2 regions of the Reinekea thalattae genome follow, and region 1 is predicted to be linked to the other one. Evidence: riboswitches for the same ligand, from Rfam matches in the RefSeq annotation. Region 1 holds a riboswitch; the other holds the start of a gene.

Region 1 (7,508 bases):
AGGTTGGTAAGCATTGGGTTTCCTATTTAATAAAATCAGTTAGTAGCTAATCGATTGCTAATTAAAATTTAATCACGGTTACGAGCGACCTGCTCGCAAACCCATGGACCAAAACTGAGCTTCCAGTTCTGTTGCGGTCGTAAAACGTTGCTGCATCTGTTGCCATCTTGGACTTTGCTCAGGCGCATCACCGACACGACGGGCAATGGCAAGATCTAACAGATGGCCGATATCAACGCAGGCCTGTTGATATTGCTCACCGCTGTAAATATCGATCCAATCTTTATAGGGGTTGCCTGCCACCGCGTAAGGCTTAAGGCGCAAGCCGATTTCACCATAGCCAAAGGCACAGGGCGCCAACGCCAGCACCAAATCTAAAAAGTCGCCTTGCAAGCCAGAGTCGAGCACATAACGGGTGTAGGCGATGGTTTCGAGTTCTTCTTTAGCGTCGTAAATTTCTGCTTCGCTGATACCTTGAGCGGCGCAGGTTTTAACGTGAATCGAAAGTTCATGGTTAATCAACGAGTCGACCGTGGCGGCACAGAGGCGCATCTCTTCTGGGCATTCAGCTTTAACCACACCCAACGCCCAAGCGCGTGAGTAATGCATCAGATAAACGTAATCTTGAATCATGTACTGTAAGAATGATTTTTCTGGCAAGCTGCCGTCGGCTAAACCTGCGACAAAGTCGTGCTCAATATACTGTTGCCATTGCTCACTACAGCCAGCACGTAACAGGGAAAAATGTTTACCGTAATTCGGAATCGTATCTGTCATATGTATCGCCATTAAAAACGTTAAAGGGATTTTTTATTCGTAACTTAGAGATAAATAAAAATTATAAATTTTGGCGCTGAGGACGACAGCGTTCGAGCCACTCATTAACACGCTGCTCGGGGTTTTCATTGAGCGTAATATCAGTCACGGCAGAAACAATATCTGCGCCTGCGTCAAATGCGCCTTGAGCGCGATCGACCGACATGCCGCCAATGGCAACCAATGGAATATCGCCAATTTTTTCACGCCACTCGGTGAGCTTTTCTAAACCCTGTTGATGCCATTTCATTTTTTTTAAAATGGTTGGATAAACCGGGCCCAAGGCAATGTAGTCAGGTTGCAACGCCAACGCTCGGTCTAATTCGGCTTCATCGTGTGTACTGATGCCGAGTTTAATGCCGGCCTTTTTTATTGCGGCAAGATCGGCGCTGTCGAGATCTTCTTGGCCTAAGTGCAGCCACTGACAACCCAGCTCGATGGCGAGCTGCCAATAGTCGTTAATCACCAAATCACATTGATGTTCCTGACAAATTTTTTCAGCCTGAATAATCTGTTCACGCACAACCGACATCGGCTGATCTTTAATTCGCAACTGAACCAATTCAATACCGAGCGGCACTAAACGTTGCAGCCATTCGCTGTTATCAAAAATAGGGTAGAACGCAGCCAATTTTTTCATTTCGATTACCGCCAAATTTCGTGAAAATGATGAACAGGGCCGTGACCTTTACCGACCGTTAATTGATCGGCCTTGGCAATAGCGGTATGCAAATAACGATGAGCGCGCTCAACAGCCTCCGGCAGCGTAACGCCTTTGGCTAACCAAGCAGCAATGCTCGAAGAGTAGGTACAGCCAGTACCGTGCGTGTTTTTTGTGGCAATGCGAGGCGCCTGAAAAAGCTTTGCAGCAAACTCATGACCGAGTAGAAGATCACGGCAAATATCTGCGTCACCATGACCGCCTTTTAGCAACACCGCATCTGCGCCAAGCGCTAACAATGATTGCGCATGCTGTTGCATTTGTTGCTCAGAAATAGCCTGCTGTGCTGGCAAGTTCAACAATACATTGGCTTCAGGAAAGTTGGGGGTAATAAGATTGGCTCGTGGAATGAGCAGGCTTTTCAAGGCGTCGATGGCCTCGTCTTGCAGCAAGGCATCACCAGACTTTGCAATCATCACCGGGTCCAATACCAGATAACCCTGATAATCTTTTAACGCCTCGAATACTGCGGCAACCAGCTCACTAGAAAACAGCATGCCGATCTTAATGGCTTGCACATTGAGATCATCCAGCACGGCTTTAATTTGTGCGCTGACAATATCAATCGGCACCGGATGAACCGCTGTCACCGCCTGAGTATTTTGCGCAGTAATGGCAGTAATAACACTTGCGCCATAGGCACCGTTAGCAGAAAAGGCTTTCAGATCGGCTTGAATTCCGGCACCACCACCGCTGTCAGAACCGGCAATAGTGAGCGCTATGGGCGTTGAATTATTAGGAGAAGAATTTGTCATCTACATCACCAAGTTTTACTAAGCGACATAGGAAAAGAGTGCACGAGAGGATGCATTATTGCTGCATAAAATCGTATCCGTTCCCTACGCCGATACTAATCGGATCAGGTTCACCGGGTTGATGCGAGCATCTCTCAGCCTAACTAATTTTAACGCTAGCTCATTTAAAACTATATTGTTTAAAGGCTAGCTGTTTTAAATTAATTTAGGCACCCCGACGGACTGCTTTGAAAACAGCATAAAAAACTTAATCTGTCTTTACAAGCGATCTTTTTATAATTTTTTTTGTTCTAGCCTTCGTTATCGCGCAATGCCGAGTGCAACTGCTTAACTAAACTGGGCGGCAAATGCGTGATTGTCAGCGTTTCATTATCTGGATCAAACTGAATGGTTTTACCCAAGTTTTCATTACTGAAACTGATAGAAACTTCTTTAGTTTTACCGGTATAACGCTGGAATTTTTTAAGCGCACTTCGGTTAGGAATAAACTCTTTTTTAAGCTCTGGCTGCTCGGTTTCAATAAAGTCTGTTAGGCTTTGCTCTGTCTGACTCGGCACTTGATCTTTGATCACTTCGGCCATTTCATCGGCAACAACAAGCTCACCCAATTTGTCTTGTTCGGCGCAGTATTCCAGTGCTTTTTTTCGATAATTTCCGCCGGCTTCTTGCGGTAAAGACTGGCTATAGGCTTTGACGATTTCTAAAAATCGCTCGGTATCTTCGGCGGTATTTACTGTATCGACAAAGTCGATAAAATTGACCAAACTGCTTTGCAGCGCTCGGTCGCCAAAGCCAAAACTGATGGTTAAGTATTTTTGCTCTTGCTGAGCAAAGGCGGCTAAATCTATACAGCCACCAAAGCCTAATTTAGCAAAATCAATAACGCTACTGGCTTCTATGTCTATCGATTTATTGAGCTTAATGCCGTGCTTGTGTTTAAGCTGGAAAAACCAAAGCAATCTATCCTGTTCGGTCTCTTCTTCGGCAAAAAACCAATAGCCTTCGGTTTCTTGCTCGTCCTGTTCAATCGCCATTCTTAGCTGTTTTAACCACTGAACGGTCAATTCGGCAAAGCTCAAATCTTGCGATGACCACTGCTCAAGCAGGGTTTTTACCGTGCCATTGGCGTTATCGAACTGGCCATACTGTTTGCTCGCACGGTTAAAAAAAGCACTCTTAATTTGTGCCAGCAGCGTATTGAGCGAATCATCAAGCGGGTATAAATCTGGACGGAGAGTCAGTGTTGACTCAGAAGCGCAGACCAATTGGTGCGCAATTGCGTGTTTAATAGACATAACGACCTAAACAAAAATAACCAGCCGCTATTCTAGCGAATCCTGATGCAATCTGTCAGCGTTACCAGCTTGCGTCAGCCTGTAATCGTGACGGCTAACGCAAGCTGTGTGCTCACTCTTTAAGTATTAAGCTAAACGAGGCTACTGATGAGCAGGCTTAACCATTAACCGCCAGCCAATAACTCGGTATTACCACCAGAGGCGGTGGTATCGATACAAACATGGCGTTCATAAGCAACATGGGCAATATCTGGCTGGCCAATAATCAACGGTCGCAGTGCGCCTTGCATTGCTGCCAAGGCTTTTTCCAGTTGCTGTGCTTGTGTCGCGTCGCCCCACCAAATCACGGCAGAAAAACCTGCAAGTTTTTGCAACTGTTCACTGTAGATTAAACCCGCACAGACCACCGCCTTACCACCGCATTGACGAACCTGCTGCGCCTGTTGCTCTGCCAACTCCACACTTGGTCCAAGACATAGCACCGCAGGCTTGGCAACAAAACTTAGACAGTTTGATTCCCCCGTCGGCCCCGGTAATGTCATTGGTGTGATAAAGGTTTCGGCAGTTGCCTGATCTATTTTTTGCTGCAATTCTGCCAACGCTTCTGTACTTTGCGCTGTCTTTTTAGGTAATTCAGTTGCCGCTGTTTCTGCAACCGCATTACGATAAAAACGCTTGAGGTAATTTGGTCCACCCGCTTTAGGGCCGGTACCAGACAAGCCATGACCACCAAAAGGCTGGCTTCCGACAATCGCGCCAATCTGATTGCGATTAACATAGATATTGCCAGCCTCAATGTGTTCACTTAACCACTGCACTCGATTATCGATACGCGTTTGCACGCCAAAGGTTAAGCCATAACCAGTCGCGTTGATGTCATCGACAACCTGCGCTAACTGGTGATTTTTAAAGCTAGCAATATGCAAGACAGGGCCAAAAATTTCTTTTTCTATGTCGCTAATAGAGTCCACTCGAATCACCGCTGGGCCAATAAAGGTTCCCTGATCCGAGCTTGGCATCAACTTAAGCAAACGCCCTTGTTGCTCTGCTTTGTCAACAGCGCTTTCTATGTTAGCCAGTGCTTCTGCATCGATAACTGGGCCAATATCGGTACTCAACTGCCACGGGTCACCCAGTGTTAACTCCGCCATGGCTCCGAACAACATTTCGGTAAACTCATCGAGAATATCTGCTTGTACATACAGGCAACGTAATGCCGAACAGCGCTGACCCGCCGATTGAAAGGCGCTTTCAATCACGGCGCTGACAGCCTGTTCTAACAGAGCAGTACTGTCAACGATCATCGCATTTAAGCCACCGGTTTCAGCAATTAATGGCGCGCCAGGTGATAGATTTTCGGCCATATTACGACGAATACTTTGAGCCGTTTCGGTCGAGCCAGTAAAGGTTACACCCTGTACTTTTGGCTGCGCCGTTAGCATGGCACCAACGTCACCGCCGCCAATTAATAGCTGCATACTCGCCACAGGCACGCCAGCTTCATGCATTAGTTGCACCGCGCGATAAGCAATTAGCGGGGCTTGCTCAGCAGGCTTTGCTAGCACCGCATTACCGGCCGCCAATGCCGCAGAAATTTGCCCGGTAAAAATAGCCAACGGAAAATTCCACGGTGAAATACAAACAAAATGACCAACCGCTTCGGCCTGAATAGCATTGGCTGCGTAATAACGTAAAAAATCGACCGCTTCACGTACTTCTGCTACGGCATCGGGCAGGGTTTTACCGGCTTCACGGCACAGCAAAGCAAACAACTCACCAAAGTTTTGCTCATAAAGATCCGCCACTCTGTTAAGAATTTTTGCTCGCTCAGTAACCTCAGCCGACCAGGGTTGTGCGCTATTCACGGCGACCTCAACATCGGCTTGATTAGCAAAAACAGCTTGCCCCAAAACATCATCAGCATTGGCTGGGTTGGTTAACTTAACGACCGCCGTGCTAGTGGTTTTTTTATCGGCTAACAGAGGTTCCGCTTGCCACTGGGCTTGATGGAACGGCGACCGGGCCTCTTCTATCGCCTCTAACGTCGGCAGATGCGTTAAATCCCAACCCTTGGAGTTAGGTCGTTGTGGTGAAAACAACTCACTACCTACCGCCAAATTATTAAACTGGCTATCGCCGATCAGTCGAGTAAAAGGATCGGCGGCAACCACTTCTGGCTTTACATTTTCATCGGCCATTTGGTTTACGAATGAACTGTTAGCGCCATTTTCTAATAATCGACGCACTAAATAAGCCAGTAAATCTTTATGAGCTCCGACCGGCGCATAAATCCGGCAATGCACCTCTTCTTGTGCTTTGACGACATTAAACAGCTGTTCGCCCATGCCATGTAAACGCTGAAATTCATAAGCGTTATTGTCTTCAGCTAAATGCAAAATCGTGGCAACGGTATGGGCATTGTGCGTTGCAAACTGAGGGTAAAATCGATCGGTCATGCTCAGCAAGCGTTTGGCATTGGCTATATAGGAAACGTCACTGGCGGCTTTAGATGTAAACACAGGAAAGTCAGTCATGCCTTTTACTTGCGCCAGCTTAACTTCGGCATCCCAATAGGCTCCCTTCACCAAACGTACAGATATGTGTCGATCTAACTGAGTCACCAGTTGGTAAAGGGTATCGATTACAACTCCAGCACGCTGACTATAGGTTTGCACCACCACACCAAAGCCATCCCAATCGGCCAGTTCAGGATTGGCTAACACCTGCTCGAACACCTCTAATGACAGAAATAATCGATCTGCTTCTTCAGCGTCTACCGTGAGCCCAATACCTGCTTCTTTAGCCAGTAACGCTAACGAGGTTAATCGAGGCACCAGTTCGTTTAACACTCTTGTTCGTTGAGCGACTTCGTAACGGGGGAATAATGCCGATAACTTTAGCGATATTGCTGGATTCTCTCGAGTTGATGCAGCCGTACATTCTGAGCTAACAGCACGAATGGCTTCAACGTAAGCTTGCAAGTGGCGCTGTGCATCCGTTTCAGTTTTCGCCGCTTCGCCTAGCATGTCGTAAGAATAGCTGTAGCCCTTTTTCTCCAGCTTGCTGGCTCGTTTAATGGCCGACTCAATGGTTTGCCCCAGCACAAATTGACGACCCATTTCTTTCATCGCCAAGTTAACCGCAGAACGAATAACCGGCTCGCCTAAGCGCTTTATCGCATGGCGAATATGGCCTACAACACCCGGTTGGTAATCATTTAAAACCTTAGCTGTTAGTAATAAGCCCCACGTTGAGGCATTCACCAATGAAGACGATGACTGACCTAAATGACTGGACCAATTGCTAGGCACAATTTTATCTTCAATGAGTGCATCCATAGTTTTAGCATCTGGCACTCGCAACAGCGCTTCGGCTAAACACATCAGAGCAACGCCCTCATCAGTCGATAGCCCGTATTCTGCTAAAAAAACATCCATTAAAGCGGGTGATTTTTGCTGACGAATTTCTTCAACTAGCGCAGCACCGCGAGCACTAATTGCCTGTCGAGCCTGTTCAGACAAGCCAACTAACGTTATTAATTCATCAAGGCTTTTCTGTTCATTTGCATATGTCGAGCTATCCAATGGATAAAACAAACTGGTTGAGTTCATTGCCATATTCCTTCCGCTAAGTGGTACACAGTTTAGGGGAATTGAGATAGTCTATTTCACTACATAAATAACAAATACGATCCATATGAACCAAAAACCAGACAAAACAAACTCTAATGAGCCATCAAATCTTGATTTTCATGACGAAAAGATTCTAAAGGTACTGTCGAGTGATGGCCGCATTAGTATTAGCGAATTAGCGCGGCGCATTAATCTTTCTAAAACGCCGACGCAAGCACGAGTAAAGCGGTTAGAAGCCGAAGGCTTTATATTGGGTTATCGCGCCATGCTAAACCCCATTCGTATGGGG
Region 2 (7,508 bases), on a different contig from region 1:
CCGGTGCAACGGCGTTAACCGTAATGTTTTTACCGCGCATCTCTTTAGCAAAGATGCGAGTAAAGGCTTCGACTGCCGCTTTGGTGCCGTTATAGAGTCCGTAACCTGGCATGTTCAGCGCTAAGGTTGTGCTCGACAGGTTGATGATACGACCACCTGTTGCCATCTCTTTATACGCAGCTTGCATAGTTAAAAAGGTGCCTTGGGTATTGATTGCGAAGGCGCGGTTCAGCTGTTCAATACTGGTTTCGGCCATCGGTGTGACTTGCAGAATGCCAGCGTTATTGATGAGCGCGTCAATGCGGCCAAAGCTTTGTTTGGTCTGAGCAAACAGAGCGTCAACTTGCTCAGGGTTGGATATGTCTGCCTGAATCGCCAGTGCTTTACCGCCTTGTTTTTCAATCTGAGCGACAAGCGCGTCGGCGGCCTGAGCATTGGCTTGGTAATTAATCACCACTCGGTAGCCATCGTAGGCTAGGCGTTGGGCAATTTGTGCTCCAATGCCACGTGATGCCCCTGTTACGATGGCAACCGGTTGGTCTGTTGTAGTTGTGGTTTGAGTCTGGGGTTGAGTCTGTGTCATTTGGTGACCTCCGGTAATGAAAATAATGTCTTCCATCTGACGGAAAAGAAGGTTACTGGCTGGAGTGGCTTTAATAATTAGCCTAAAATTGTCATTACTATTCCATTTTTAACAACAATGGTGCTTTGCATAACGACGGCACTTTGCATAGCAGCAGCACTTTAAAATGATGGAGCGGTTATGGATCGTTTTCAGGAAATGCAGATATTTGTGCGGATTGCTGAGCGCAATAGCTTTACGCAAGCCGCGGAAGACTTGCAGATACCACGCGCAACGGTGACCAATACGATAAAACGTTTGGAGGCGAGGCTTGGAAGTCGGCTGTTACAAAGAACCACTCGGCAAGTCAGAATGACTCAAGAAGGGCAGTATTATTATCGCCGCTGCCTACAAATTCTTGCCGAGCTTGAAGACACTGAGCGGACTTTTTTAGAGCAGAACCCAAAAGGCTTATTACGTGTTAATTTGCAAGGCACCTTGGCGAAGCATTTTGTTGTGCCTTATTTAGCGGATTTTGTTGCGCGTTACCCAGACATCCAATTGCATATTGGTGAAGATGATCGTCTGGTGGATTTAGTACGTGAGGGGATCGACTGCGTTCTGCGTGCAGGCACACTACAGGATTCTACTTTGGTGGCGCGGCCGCTGGCGCAAATGCCGCAGCTAACCGTCGCCAGCCCAGACTATCTAGCAAAATTTGGAACCCCCAATAGCATTGAGCAATTATCGACGCATCAGGCGGTTGGTTATAGTTCGCATGAATTTGGTCATCAAACCGATCTAGATTTTGTTGTCGATAATCAGGTTGTCGCGGTAAACCTTCGAGCCGATCTTTTTGTCAATGGTGCCGATCTTTACACTGGAGCCGCGGTTGCCGGCTTAGGCATTATTCAGGTGCCTCGCTATCGAATTGAGCAGCAGCTAAAAGAGAATCGTCTCGTAGAACTGCTACCGTCAACTCCGCCGCCGGCCATGCCTGTTTCGGCATTGATGACACATCACAAGCAGTTGTCGTCGCGCACGCGTGTCTTTGTCGACTGGTTGGTTGAGCGTTTTCGCTCGTTAGATTAAACCTGATAATGGTTTTGTTTGGCGGTTAAATAACAAAACGCGGTTGCATCTAAATGCCGCTTGTTTTAATTTAGGCGCACTTGTCGGAGTGCTCGAAAGAGCTGAGATCGCACCGTTTGGTTGTTACCCTGTAACGTCAAACACTGCGGGATCCGTGGAACCTGATCAGGCTAATACCTGCGAAGGAAACAAGAGAATCGCCTACATAGCTTTTTTTGTCCACATTTCTCACCTAGTGAGGCTCCGACGTTATTTTTCTATTGGAGCTTTGCATGCACCTCTCATTGAGTCCTCCTTTTCTAAAAAATATTCAGCTCTGCCACTGTAATTTTTTAACACAGCTTTTTACCTGTATTTGTTGCATTCGTTGTCGAGCATTGCATCGCTTCAGCTTTCCAATCTTGGGAGTGACGTCATGAATATTTTATTGAACGATGAGCCACAAACGGTTGCTGATAATAGCCAACTGATTGCTGCCTTGGAGCAATTGTGTATCGAAACTCAGGGCGTTGCGGTCGCCGTTAATAATGAAATTTTGCCACCCGATACATGGCCCGATATTACCTTGAAAGATCAGGATGAGTTGGTTGTATTTAAATTGATTGCAGGTGGTTGAAGATGAAAATTGCAGACAAAACATTTAATTCCCGACTGCTGTTGGGCACGGGCAAGTTTTCTTCGAGCCAAGTGATGGTCGAGGCGGTTAAAGCCAGTGGCAGCGAATTAGTTACTTTGGCGATGCGTCGCGTTAACCCGAATGAAAAAACTGATCCGATTGTTACGCCGTTAATCGAAGCTGGCATTCAGCTATTGCCAAATACCAGCGGCGCGCGCAACGCAGAAGAGGCGGTTTTTGCTGCCAAGCTTGCACACTCGGCAACCGGTACACGTTGGGTCAAGTTGGAAATTCACCCTGATCCGCGTTATTTAATGCCAGACCCAATCGAAACGTTAAAGGCCACCGAACAGTTGGTTGAGTTGGGTTTTCACGTCATGCCATACATGCATGCGGATCCAGTATTGGCTAAGCGTTTAGAAGAGGCAGGCAGTGCCGCCGTGATGCCGCTAGCAGCGCCGATTGGTAGTAATAAGGGCTTACTAACACGTGATTTTATTCAGATGATTGTTGAGCAAGCCAACGTGCCGGTGGTGGTCGATGCTGGCATTGGTAAGCCTTCTGATGCCATGCAGGCAATGGAAATGGGAGTCGATTTTGTCTTGGTTAATACCGCCATTGCCAGTGCGCAAAACCCGGTTGCCATGGCGGCCTGTTTTAAGCAGGCGGTGATTACCGGTCGCCAAGCTTACGAGGCTGGCTTGGGTGCGCAATCGAGCAATGCAACTGCTGTCGCTTCCAGCCCGTTGACTGATTTTTTAGGGGCAAGCTCATGAGCCAAAGTATTCAAATTAGCACTAAAAAAAGTAACGAGAGCAGCACCGGAAAAAGAACTCAAACTAGCACCGAGCTAAACTTTGCCAACGGCTGGTCGCAACAACGTTGGGATGACTTAGCAACGCCGCTGAAACAGGTTGACGATGCCGCAGTGCAACGAGCATTGCAAAAAGATCGTTTATCAATTGACGATTTTGCCGCGTTAATTTCTCCGCAAGCGCAGCCTTATTTGGAACAGATGGCAGAAAAAGCGCAACGCTTAACACGGCAGCGGTTTGGTCATGTTATTCAAAGTTACGCACCGCTGTACTTGAGTAATGTCTGCTCGAATTGGTGCAGCTATTGCGGTTTTAGTATTCACAATAAACTGCGCCGAAAAACCTTAGACAACAATGAAATAGATGCCGAAGCCGAAGCACTAAAAAAACGCGGTTTCGATAGTGTTTTGTTAGTGACCGGAGAAGCCGAAAAAACTGTCGGGATTGATTACCTAAGCAACGCAGTCAAACGTTTAAAACCAAAATTCAGTCAATTAGCTATTGAAGTGCAGCCGCTCACAACTGAAGAGTATGGCGTGTTGCGCAAGCAGGGCGTTGAGTCACTCAGTCTGTATCAAGAAACCTATAATCCAGCCAGTTATGCCGAACATCACCGGCACGGAAAAAAACAAGATATGGTTTATCGACTAAACGCTCCAGAGCGTGCTGCCGATGCTGATTTTTTAAAAATTAATTTAGGTATATTGATCGGCCTCACTGATTGGCGACAAGACAGTTTGGCGTGCGCGTTACACTTGCGCCATTTACAAAAAAAATATTGGACCGCACGTTTTGGTATGAGCTTTCCAAGGCTTAGACCATGTGCCGGAGAATTAGAAAACCCATTGCACATTAGCGACCGAGAATTACTGCAATTAATTTTAGCCTGGCGCTTATTTGATGCCGAACTGGATTTGGGTTTAAGCACCCGCGAAGCCCCAGAATTTCGCAACGGCATTGCACGTTTGGGTATCACCAGCATGAGCGCCGAATCGATTACTCAGCCAGGAGGCTACGCAGAAGATGCTGCAACGGCACTGGAGCAATTTGAAGTCAGCGATGAACGAAAACTCGATGACATCAAAGCCAATTTAGAACAACAAGGGCTTATGTTGATCGCTACTGATAGTCATTATTTTTCTTAGTAGCCGTTTCTAATTTTGGTTATAAACTATAGCGTATTTTGTAATTCAGCGACAAAATCATAGGAGTCTCCCGGGAACCAAGATCGCGTAAATTCCACAGGAGAGTTTTCGGCGCAGACTCCGGTTCGCTCTATATACAGCACGGCACTGGATTCAGGAATGCTTAACAGGTTTGCACGTTCTGAATCGATGCTGATGGCTCTTAGGCGTTGGAATGCTCTAACAGGCCGTTTACCTTGTTTGTCGAGTAAGGCATAGAGTGAGCCTTCAACGGCGAATGGATTAAGAATGTACTGGCTAGGAATACTGGCCAGTTCTAATGCCATGGGTTTTCCATCGGTAAAACGTAATCGATAAAAACGGACCACTAGGTCATCGTCTTGCAAGTTTAAGGCTGCTCGTTCTTCTGCTCGTGGCATGCCTAACGATCGATCTAGCCACTTTGAACTGATGCTTTTGCCGCGATCTTGCATAATCTCGGTGAAGCTACGCAAATGATTGAGTGGCTGCTCAACACGCTCACTGACAAAGGTGCCAGCACCTTGACGTTGAGTGAGGACCTCGTCTTTGACCAGCTCATCAATAGCGCGTCTGATCGTAACACGAGAGACATTCAGGTACTGCGCGAGGTCGCGCTCTGGTGGTAAGTTATCACCACCAATGAGTCGACCGTCGAGTATCGGAGCATTAATCGCCTTCTTAACCAAAAGGTAAAGCGGCGTGCCTTTCTGCCGAAGGTTAAGAGGGCTTCCAAACAGTTGTTCTAATCGCTCTTCAAGCATTTAAAATCCTAAATAAGTCTCGTTAGGTTGAGAGTACTTTATTGGCTTTCATTGAGACTTTTATGTGTTCGTTGTAACGCCTTTCCTGACTGATCAAAAACATAAAGATTCTCAGCACTAATACCAAATTTTATTTCATCACCGAATTTAAAGGCTTTGTTTCCTGGAACTTTTAGGACAATTTCTTCAGGATGATCGGCTATTTTAACGTATAAATAGGATAATTCACCCAGCTGTTCAATTAGAGTGATAACGCCAGATAATTGATTCTCAGGCTGATCTATTTGTATATGTTCAGGGCGGAAGCCAAGTTCCAGAGGAGTTCCTGTTTGAAGGTTGCTAGCATTTATGGCGACGGTTATTTTTAAACCTGAGTCGAGCAGTAGCTCGCTCATGTTTGAATCAGACTTATGCAGCTTTGCGTTTAAGAAATTCATGTTAGGTGAGCCAATAAAGCTTGCTACAAAACGAGTTTCAGGGCTGTGATACAAAGTAAGAGGAGTGCCTACCTGTTCTATACGGCCTTGGTTCATAACAACGATTTTGTCACCCAATGTCATGGCCTCTACTTGATCGTGAGTAACATAAATAATGGTTGCATCCAGCTCTTTATGCAACTTCCCTAGTTCGACGCGAGTTTGGCCACGCAACGAAGCATCTAAGTTTGATAACGGCTCATCAAACAAAAACACTTTAGGGTCACGTACAATTGCTCGACCAATCGCAACTCGTTGGCGCTGACCACCTGAAAGTTCACGAGGTAATCGTTCTAGTAGGTGGTCAATCTTAAGTTTTTTAGCGGCATCAACGACTTTTTCTTTGATATAGCCTTTACTTTGTCCTGATATCTTTAATCCAAATGCCATGTTTTTAAGAACGTTCATATGGGGGTAAAGCGCGTAGGATTGAAATACCATTGCGATGCTTCGTTTTGCAGGTGGGTGGTTATTTACACGCTCATCATCTATGTATAAATCACCCTCGGTAATATCTTCTAGGCCTGAAAGTAGTCGAAGTAGTGTCGATTTTCCGCAACCAGATTCACCAATAAGAACAACAAACTCGCCGTCCTTAATATCTAGATCGATGCCATGTAAAACATCGACGTTACCAAAACTTTTTTTAATGTTGCTGAGTTTTAAACTAGCCATAAATAATAGTCCTCTGTGGCACTTAGCGTTTGGCAGTTATTTCACTGCGCCGCTGGTTAGGCCTCGAATGAGTTGCTTAGAGAAAATAACGTACAGAATTAACACCGGAACAATGGCCAGCGTTAATGCGGAAAGAACAGAATTCCAATTGGTGACATATTGGCCAACAAACTGTTGAACTCCGAGCGTAATGGTTCGTGTATTTTCACCTGGCGCTAAAATGAGTGGGAACCATAAATCGTTCCAGATAGGTATCATTGTAAATACGGCGACTGTTGCCATAGCAGGGCGTAGCAGCGGTAAAATAATGCAGAAAAATATTTTATATTCGCTAACCCCATCGCAGCGTGCCGCTTCGGTTAATTCTTTTGGAATAGTGCGAACAAATTCCGACAAAATATAGACCGCCAAAGGTAAGCCTTGCGCAATATAGACCAATACCAATGCCGTTAAAGTGTTGGCTAGGTTAAGTTCAACCATTAGCCGTAAAATACTGACGGTTCCTAACCGAATTGGGATCATAATGCCCATTGCAAATAAAAAGGCGATAAAGATATTACCTTTAAATTTATATTCGGTGAGCGCCCATGCCGCCATTGCGCCAAGCAGCAGTACTAAACCAACGGCGAGCAAAGTAACAACTAAGCTGTTCCATGAGTAGAGCCCAAAGTTTGAGCGTAATAAAACTTCTTGAAAGCCGACTAACGAAAAAGTATCGGTCGTTGGCAGAGCTAGCGGGTCATTAAAGATGGCTTTGCGTGATTTAAAAGCATTGATTACAACAACAAAAATAGGAAACAAAGCAATCAGAGTATAAAAAAGCAATACGGCATGAATGGTGGTGCTTTTAGATAGCTGATTGAGCGTTCTAGGCATTAAATTTTTTACAGATAACATGCTATGCCCTTATAGTTGGAAGCGTCGAATACGACGTTGAACAAAAAATAAAAACAACATAACACCAATCAGAATGATCAAGAACATCAGTGTTGCAACGGCGGCACCCATACTTTCGCTGCCTTGTTGTAACTGGAAACCAAAGAATGTTCGATAAAAGAAAGTACCCATAAGATCAGTAGAAAAGTTAGGGCCAGCCAATGCGCCTTTAACCGCATATATCAGTTCAAAGGCGTTAAAGTTAGCAACAAAGGTTAAGATAGAAACCATCGATATTGTTGGCAAAATAAGCGGAAGCTTAATGTGTAAAAAGGTTTGTAACGGGTTGGCACCATCAACAACGCCAGCATCTAAAATATCGTCTGGAATATTTAACAGGGCTGCATATATTAACATCATCGGGATGCCGACAAATTGCCAAACAGAAATTAAGCTAAGTGTTAGTAAG

Evidence for each region. A riboswitch is a leader RNA that binds a small molecule or an ion and turns the genes downstream of it on or off. The one in region 1 is predicted to bind thiamine pyrophosphate.
Region 2: another riboswitch for thiamine pyrophosphate. It lies ahead of thiS (sulfur carrier protein ThiS); the one in region 1 lies ahead of thiD (bifunctional hydroxymethylpyrimidine kinase/phosphomethylpyrimidine kinase).

The regions. Positions count from the first base shown of each region.
Region 1 covers NZ_VKAD01000001.1:1,946,538-1,954,045, forward strand. Annotated here, with positions in the region: gene FME95_RS08870 (sodium:solute symporter family transporter) at 1-14, opposite strand, end outside; gene tenA (thiaminase II) at 79-777, opposite strand; gene FME95_RS08880 (thiamine phosphate synthase) at 839-1,456, opposite strand; gene thiD (bifunctional hydroxymethylpyrimidine kinase/phosphomethylpyrimidine kinase) at 1,462-2,292, opposite strand; TPP riboswitch at 2,357-2,519, opposite strand; gene FME95_RS08890 (nucleoid-associated protein) at 2,583-3,587, opposite strand; gene putA (bifunctional proline dehydrogenase/L-glutamate gamma-semialdehyde dehydrogenase PutA) at 3,752-7,198, opposite strand; gene FME95_RS08900 (Lrp/AsnC family transcriptional regulator) at 7,284-7,508, shown strand, end outside.
Region 2 covers NZ_VKAD01000002.1:258,649-266,156, forward strand. Annotated here, with positions in the region: gene FME95_RS11475 (SDR family oxidoreductase) at 1-583, opposite strand, end outside; gene FME95_RS11480 (LysR family transcriptional regulator) at 764-1,654, shown strand; TPP riboswitch at 1,729-1,859, shown strand; gene thiS (sulfur carrier protein ThiS) at 2,070-2,270, shown strand; gene FME95_RS11490 (thiazole synthase) at 2,273-3,046, shown strand; gene thiH (2-iminoacetate synthase ThiH) at 3,043-4,230, shown strand; gene FME95_RS11500 (GntR family transcriptional regulator) at 4,257-5,012, opposite strand; gene FME95_RS11505 (ABC transporter ATP-binding protein) at 5,051-6,163, opposite strand; gene FME95_RS11510 (carbohydrate ABC transporter permease) at 6,200-7,060, opposite strand; gene FME95_RS11515 (carbohydrate ABC transporter permease) at 7,070-7,508, opposite strand, start outside.